Regions from separate parts of the Paenibacillus sp. J14 genome, predicted to be linked through region 1. Evidence: riboswitches for the same ligand, from Rfam matches in the RefSeq annotation. Region 1 holds a riboswitch; the other holds the start of a gene.

Region 1 (4,215 bases):
TGCGAAGGTTACGCAGCTCGAGAACGAAGTTAAGGTCGCATTAGCCGAGGCCATGAAAACGGGCGATCCTGCCGGTGAACTTGCTCAAAAGGCTGCTGATTTGCACAAGCAGTGGTTGACGTTCTACTGGAACGAGTACAGCAAGGAAGCCCATGCCGGGCTGGCGCAGATGTACGTCGATGATGAGCGCTTTAAAGCTTATTACGACAAGGATCAGCCTGGAGCGGCCGAGTTCCTGCGGGATGCGATTCAAATCTATACCGGGATGAAGAAATAGTAGTATTGAGAAGAACTCCGCGACGGGATGCCGCGGAGTTCTTTTTACGCGAGGGGCGTGAATTGAAATGGCTCTAGAATTTTCTGGCGTTAGGCTAAGCCTAAATTCATCGGTGAATCAATTGCGGCTTAAACCCAGTTTCCGTTGCGGAATACCGGCTCAATCGTTCCATCCGCGAGCTCTCCATCAATGTTGAGCTCTGCGGAGCCGATCATAAAATCCACGTGCGTTAGACTGACGTTGGCACCTCTGGCGAGCAGTTCTTCTTTGCTTAGCTGAGCGCCGTTTTCGATATTCACCGGATACGCGCTGCCCAAGGCGAAATGGCACGATGCGTTCTCGTCGATCCCGGTGTTATAGAAGATTCGGTTTAGTTTGGAGATAGGCGAATCATGCGGTACCAGAGCGATTTCGCCAAGGTGCTGGGCTCCTTCGTCGGTTTGAAGCAGATTCTCCAAATGCTCCCGTCCGGATTTGGCGTCGAAGCTTACGACTTTACCGTCTTTGAAGGTCAGCGTAAGGCCTTCCACAAGCTGGCCGTTCAAATTCAGCGGCATCGTGCTGGTGACGGTCCCGTTCACACCGGTACGGTGCGGCATGGAGTAGATTTCTTCCGTTGGCATATTGGCGACAAAATAGTTCCCTGCCGCATTGTAATCACCTCCGCCAAGCCATAGATGGCCTTCAGGCAACTCGACGTGGAGATCGGTGCCCGGCGCGCGGTAGTGCAGTTTTTTGTAACGTTTGGCATTCATATGCTCTTGCCGTTCTTTTAACTGTTGGATATGCGCGTGCCAGGCCGCGATCGGATCCTCGCGGTCAACGCGATTCATTTTGAATACGGCTTCCCACATTGCCGTAATCCGCTGTTCTTCGGGTAAATCGGCAAACACTTTGTCGGCCCAAGCCTTCGTTGGGGCTTTGATCAGCGACCAAGTGATCCGGTTGTTGCGCGTTTGGGCGGAATGCTTCTCCCGCGCTTTTGCTGCTGCTTTGACTGCGGTAGACACCTTGGAAGAAGGGATGCCGCGGAACAACTCCGGATCGGGTACTTTAATCCGAAGGATCGCACCGCCTTCCTCACCGAACTGTTCCGCCATATCAGCGAGCCACTGCGGGTAGTAGGCCAAGGATTCGTCCGTTGCATGCTCATAACGAATGCGGGTAATTTGCTCGTCCTCCCAATCGACGTGGACGTATCTGGCTCCGGCATCGTAGGCTTTAGCCACCAGCAGGCGGGTGAAATCCACCGTTTCCAGCGGTGCCGTCAGCATCAGGTTTTGACCGGGTTGGATGTTGACGCCAACGCGGATGACCAATTCGGCGTATTTTTCGAGAAGAACCTCAAAAGCTTCCATCATGTATTCCTCCAATAGGTTCAATAATATTCGTATTTCCGGAATTGCAAACAAGACTTATTGTAGCATGGAACTAGCGGAGAGAGAAAAAGTTAGTGATGGGAAGCGCATAGGTTCTATTGGATATGCCATAAATCGTGCATGATTTGAGCTGTATTTTCACATCCTAATCTCATCATTGCTCGAGGAGGAACTGAACATGGAAAATCCATTTTCCAGCTTACAATCCCAAAATCCAATTTCACTTGCACAACAATCGGTCAAAAAAGCGCATCGCGCGGTGACCCAAGCTCAATCGCATCCTCGTGAAGAAACGTTGGAGGGGGCACGTAACGCGATCGAAAAAGCGGAAAACGCCATCTCCCAGGCCGAAGGCCGGATGAATCCGGAACCGATCGAACGGGCCAAAGAAGACTTGGCCGAGGATCAAGCTGCATTGGCAGAAGTGGAAAACCAACTGGAATCATAATGAAGCCTGGGGGCGGGGATCCATCCAGAGATTTGGGTTGAATCTTCCATCCTTCATATGATGAATTAACAGTTTAAATGTTAAAATTACAGATAATGGGTTGACATTGACTGGAATAGCCTTTACTATAGACACACGCTTAGTTTCCAGTTCATTACTGGAAAGCGGGGGAACCATTTTTTGGGGCGAATCATTCTTTAACGATTGTAGGGTACCATCTTACCCGAGTCCGTCAGCTAACCTCGTCAGCAGTGGATGGGTCTAGTTTCAATTAACTTCACGAAAACTTCCATGGCCCTTATTAAGGGCCATTTTATATTTTTTTGTGTGGACCCCTGCTGGCGGAGCTATGCTTTCCCCCAAGCGAGGGGTCTCTTTTTATTTACCCCGACATGAAGAAGAAAGGAGGGGGGCTGGGCTTCGGAATTGAACTTGATTCAAAACCTACTAAACCGATGCAAAAAATAGGAAAGAAAGGCTGTGAGGATGGTTGAGGAAAGTGTCATGGTTGTTGATTTCATTGCTAGTAGCGGTATCGTTAACTGCCTGCAACTCAGGGCAGAACGCTGATTCAAGAAATGAGTCGGATTCTAAGGCAGAAGGGACGCTGGCGAAGGCAATTCAAAACGGGTCTATAACGGTTGGGTTCGCTAATGAGAAGCCTTATGCCTACAAAGATGCTAACGGAGAACTCACCGGTGAAGCGGTGGAGATCGCACGAGTAATTCTCCAAAGGCTGGGCATTCACGAGATGAAGGGGGAGTTGACGGAATTCGGTTCCTTAATTGCCGGTTTGCAGGCGAACCGATTTGATCTGATTACCGCTGGAATGTTCGTTAACCCGGAACGGTGTGAAGCCGTGTTGTTTGCCAACCCGGAGTATAGCATAGGTGAAGCGATTGCCGTCAAAAAGGGGAATCCTCTCGGCCTCGGCAGCTATGAAGATATCGCTAATAACGAAAAAGCACGGGTTGCCGTAATGACTGGTGCAGTCGAAATCGGTTATTTGCAGAAATCCGGTGTACCGGATGAACGTATCATTCAAGTTCCAGATCAGGCGTCGGCCATTAGCGCGCTTCAATCTGGACGTGTCGAAGCGATCACGATGACGGGACCTTCCTTGCAGGCCATGCTTGAATCTGCGGGGGATCAAGACATCGAAAGAGTAAGCGAGTTTACGCAACCGGTGATTGACGGTCAAAGTGTTCGCGGTTACGGGGCAACGGCGTTCCGTTTGGCGGATAAGGAATTTCAAGAGGCTTATAACGCGGAACTGGCCAAGATGAAGGAATCGGGCGAGCTCTTGGAAATCTTGCAACAATTCGGATTCACAGAGCAGGAACTGCCCGGAGACATGACAGCAGCCGAGCTTTGCGGAGGATAATATGCCAGAATCCTGGATTGATTTTATCCCCACTCTACTAGAAGGAGCCAAAATTACTGTTACCGTCGCTATCTTGGCAACACTTCTAGCGGTTGTAACAGCCTTCGCCTCAGGATTGATGAGTTTATCCCGGTTGCGCCTTATTCGCTGGATCTCTTCAATATACGTCGAGGTGTTCCGTGGGACGTCCTTGCTCGTGCAGTTGTTTTGGTTGTATTTTGCGTTGCCCTTTGCGGGGATTGAACTTCCCAAGTTACTTGCGGCCGTGTTGGCGGTAGGATTAAACTTTGGAGCTTATGGATCCGAGGTTGTACGCAGCGCGATCTTGGCCGTGCCGAAAGGGCAATGGGAAGCGGCGATCGCCTTAAATATGACGCCGTGGCAGCGAATGAGCTATATCATTTTGCCTCAAGCCGCCTTAAGAATGCTTCCTCCGTTTGGCAATTTGCTTGTTGAATTGATTAAATCCACATCTCTCGTCTACTTCATCACCATGGCGGATCTCACATACCAAGCGATGGTTCTGCGGAACAACTACATTTCCTGGACTTCAGAGATTTTGCTCTTGCTCTTGCTGATGTATTTAGTGATGACGTCGCTTGTCTCTTTCGGCATCCGGGTGTGGGAGCGTAAATGGTCCGAAGGGAGGATGTAACCGATGTGGGATTGGAATTACGCTTTGGAAATCCTTCCGGAACTTCTCATCGCGCTGAGGATGACGGTTATT
Region 2 (4,215 bases), on a different contig from region 1:
GGGCTGGAAGCCCAGCGGAGATCAACCTGAAGCAACGGGATATCGTTAACATGAACTTGGCCGAATGGGCGGATGCTCCCGTGATTTTGGTGGGGGATATCGACCGTGGCGGGGTGTTTGCCTTTCTTGTTGGTACCCTGGAGCTGCTTGAACCGCACGAACGCGCTCGCGTAAAAGGGTTCATTATCAATAAGTTTCGCGGCGATCTGTCTCTGCTGCAGCCTGGCCTGGATTGGCTGGAGCAGCGGACCGGAATCCCCGTACTTGGAGTTCTCCCCTACCTAAATAATCTGGAGATCGAAGCGGAGGATTCCGTTGTCCTGGATACCTATCCAGCTCGTTCAGCGCCATCCGCAACGCAGGAGCTGGATATCGCCGTTATCCGTTATCCGCATATTTCTAACTTCACGGATTTTGACCCGTTGGCAGCCGAACCGGACGTATCGTTACGTTATGTAAGCAAGCTGTCAGAACTTGGACATCCCGATGTGGTGATTTTGCCGGGGACCAAGGATACGATCAGCGATCTGGAATTTTTGCGCGGGCAAGGGCTGGCAGGGGCAGTTTGCAACCTGATCGATGAGGGGACGCACACCCAGCTGGTCGGAATTTGCGGCGGATATCAAATGCTGGGCGAACAACTGCATGACCCTGAAGGCGTAGAGTCCAATGAACCGAGGTCGGCATTGGGTCTGGGCCTGCTCCCCTTGGCTACAACCTTTCTCCCAGGTAAAAAAACGGTGCGCGTGCACGGATATACGTGCGAGGACCATCCGATCGCATTGCATCCTCAGAACCAGGAGCTGCCGATCTCAGGCTATGAGATTCATGCCGGATCAACCCAGCAGTTGCGGGACACTCGTCCCTTATTTATGCTTCGGGTCAATGAGGAGCCAGTACAAGGGTCAGGGACAGCCCCGGAGTTAGAACAGGCTGAGACGCAAACACATCCGGAAGGCGCAGCCCGCGCCGATGGCAGGGTGTTTGGGACGTATCTGCACGGAGTGTTCCATAATGATGCCTGGCGACGTGCTTGGCTGGACGGACTGCGTACGAGCAAAGGGCTGGAACCTTTGAACGTCACCTTTGTTTCTTCCTCACGGAAGGAGGAAGCCTTCGATCGGTTAGCGGAGCAGGTTCGCAGGCATTTGCGCATGAATCTCATTTACGACATTATTGGGATCCAAGGTAAGCTTTGACAAATTGGGTAAGGATAAGGTAGGATAAAAGTACGCTTAATTTTCGATGGGTAAAGTCGAAAAGCGGGGGAACCAATCTTTTGGGGCGAATCGTTGCAAGTTTAACGTAGGGAACCATCTTCCCGAGCCCGTCAGCTAACCTCGTTTGCAGTGGATGGGTCATTTTTAATATTATTTCAGTCATCATTTAATGACCCTGTTCTTTGAAGCGGGGTCTTTTTGCGTTCTGCAAGACCTTTGACCCGAGCATTCGGCGGAGTACTCGCATTCACTGCAAGTTTCGAGCTTCTTCTTTACGCATCGTACTAATAAAGGAGGAGAGGATTTATGGCTAGTCCGAAGTACATCACCGATATTGCCAAGGTGAGCCAGTTGTCCGAGCAGGAGCGGCAGGACTTGAAACCGATTACCGACAAATTTGTTTTTCGGGTGAACGACTACTATTTGAGTTTGATCGACTGGAATGATCCGGAGGACCCGATCCGCAAGTTGGTGATCCCCAATACGGGAGAACTGAAGGAATATGGGCGCTGGGACGCTTCTGACGAAGCGGCGAACTACGTGGTGCCTGGCTGCCAGCACAAATATCGAACGACCGCGCTGCTGATTGTGTCCGAGGTTTGCGGCTCCTATTGCCGATACTGCTTCCGTAAACGGTTATTCCGCAACGATGTGAAGGAAGCGATGGCGGATGTCACACCTGGCATTGAGTACATCGCACAGCATCCGGAGATTAATAACGTCCTGTTAACCGGCGGTGACAGCTTGATCTTAGCGACCAGAAAGCTGCGTTCGATTCTCGAGCGGCTAAGAGCTATTGAGCATGTAAAAATCATCCGCCTCGGTTCCAAAATTCCTGTGTTTAATCCTATGCGTATTTATGAAGATCCGGAGTTGCTGGATCTGATTCGGGAGTTCTCCACCGTTGATCAACGGATTTATGTTATGGCGCATATCAATCATCCGCGCGAAATTACCCCTGAGGCCAAAAGAGGGTTCCAGGCGCTGCACGACGCCGGGGCTATCGTGGTCAATCAAACGCCGATTCTCAAAGGCATCAACGATGATGCGGCCGTGCTTGGTGAATTGCTAGATCGCTTATCTTGGGCTGGCGTCACTCCGTACTATTTCTTTATTAATCGTCCCGTAGCCGGAAATGCTGACTTTGTCATCCCATTGAAACGAGCGTATGAGCTAGTAGAGGAAGCGAAAGCCCGTACTTCAGGGCTTGGAAAGCGCGTGCGATTATCGATGAGTCATTCTTCAGGAAAAATCGAAATCCTGGCTATCGAAAACGGGCAGGCCTATCTCAAGTATCATCAGTCCCGGGACGGTGAATACGGCAAGTTTATGATTTTGCCTTGCCCGGATGATGCGACCTGGTTTGACGATTTGCCAGGCAGTGAAGCGTACTGGAAGAAGCCGGAAAAGAAGCTGGATTCGAAGGCGGATACGCAATCGGATCAGACAACAGAAGATGCGGCTTCTGCAAGCCCAGTGACGATTTAAGGGATAAAACAAAACGTACCCTTTCCGTTTCCCCGATCAGGGGAACGTGAAGGGTACGTTTTATTTTTAGAGTCAGATCCGGAATTTTGCAATCGATTCCTGCAACGACAACGCCTGCTCATACAGTGAGCGAACTGTACGCGCGTGCGCTTCCATTTCGTCCAGCTGTTGCTGCGAGTAGCTGCTGATTTGCTCCATGTTCTCCAGCGATTTGGCGGTAATATTGGCCGATTCCTCTACCGATGCGGTGACTTCCTCGGTACCGGCAGATACCTCTTGGGTGGAGGCTGAAACCGATTGAATCGTCAAGTTCACGTTCTGAATCAGCTTCGTTAATTGTTCAAACGCTTGACCCGCTTGCTTCACCCGTTCGGTTCCGGAGACGATTTCCTCGCTGGCCCGCTGCATGGCGTTGACCGAATTTTCCGATTCTTCTCGGATACTGAGCAGGTTCTCGCCGATTTCCTCCATCGCTCGGCGGGACTGTTCAGCCAGCTTACGAACTTCCTCGGCCACGACAGCAAAGCCTTTGCCGTGTTCGCCGGCACGTGCAGCTTCAATCGCCGCGTTCAGCGCCAAAATATTAATTTGCTTCGTAATTTCTGTAATGGTACCTACCACGTTCGAAATGGACTCGGAACGATCATTCAGCGTGCGGATATGCTCCAACGTGCGATTAGCCGCATCTTCGACATGCTGCATTTGCGTAACCGCTGTTTGCGCCAAATGATTTCCGGCGTCAGCCTCCTCTGCAGCTTGTCCAATCCGTTCCGTGACTTCGGCAGACGAAGACGCAATATGCTGTACACCTTGCGAAATTTCTTCCATCGCACGGGCGTTTTCGGCTGCTGCGGAAGCAATCGTCATGCTGCCCGCTTCGATTTCCTTCGTAGCTGCATTGGAACGGGCAATCAAATCTTCAAACGTTGTCACCGATCGGGATAAGTTCTCAGATCCGTCTACGACCACTTGGGACGTTTGCATCACTGCAGCGAACATGTTTTTGAGCTGAAGCGTCATCGTTTGGAAGCTTCCGGCGAGTTGGGCAATTTCGTCATGTCCTTTCACTTCGATGGTATGACGGAAGTCTCCGCCAGCCATTTGCTCCGTGACCTTCACCAGCTTGCGAATTGGCTTCGTGATTCGCGTACTTGCAAAATACGCTGCGGCCATGCCCACCACAATGACAAGTAAGGTGATGCCGATACAGATGTATAAAATTTGGTCTTTCTTCTTATCGATGAAGGTAGCGTCAAGGCCCACGGCGAGCATCGCTTTGCTGCCGGGAATCGCGATGAAAGCTGTTTTGTGCGAGCCGAATTTGTCGGTATACAACTCACTGATTTGTACCCCGCCATTGGCCGCAGCGGTCATGGCCGGCTGAAGCTCCAGCTTGTCGCCGGGGGTCATCTCCGAGTTCTCATTCGTCGCCAGAACTGTAGCGCCGTCATCTTGAATATGTAGTAAATAAGCAGTGCTCAAGTTGTAGTCCTTAGTGCTCTTCGTC

The links. Region 1 has a riboswitch for cyclic di-AMP ahead of ehuB (ectoine/hydroxyectoine ABC transporter substrate-binding protein EhuB). Riboswitches for the same ligand answer to the same signal wherever they lie in the genome.
Region 2: linked by a shared signal. The riboswitch ahead of M891_RS0108685 (KamA family radical SAM protein) and the one ahead of ehuB (ectoine/hydroxyectoine ABC transporter substrate-binding protein EhuB) in region 1 are both predicted to bind cyclic di-AMP.

Annotation. Positions count from the first base shown of each region.
Region 1 is NZ_JADQ01000023.1:59,809-64,023, forward strand. It holds gene M891_RS0111000 (MerR family transcriptional regulator) at 1-277, shown strand, start outside; gene M891_RS0111005 (aminopeptidase) at 406-1,635, opposite strand; gene M891_RS0111010 (hypothetical protein) at 1,835-2,104, shown strand; cyclic di-AMP (ydaO/yuaA leader) riboswitch at 2,231-2,370, shown strand; gene ehuB (ectoine/hydroxyectoine ABC transporter substrate-binding protein EhuB) at 2,595-3,488, shown strand; gene ehuC (ectoine/hydroxyectoine ABC transporter permease subunit EhuC) at 3,490-4,143, shown strand; gene ehuD (ectoine/hydroxyectoine ABC transporter permease subunit EhuD) at 4,147-4,215, shown strand, end outside.
Region 2 is NZ_JADQ01000017.1:52,473-56,687, reverse strand. It holds gene M891_RS0108690 (cobyric acid synthase) at 1-1,199, shown strand, start outside; cyclic di-AMP (ydaO/yuaA leader) riboswitch at 1,223-1,364, shown strand; gene M891_RS0108685 (KamA family radical SAM protein) at 1,527-2,708, shown strand; gene M891_RS0108680 (methyl-accepting chemotaxis protein) at 2,781-4,215, opposite strand, start outside.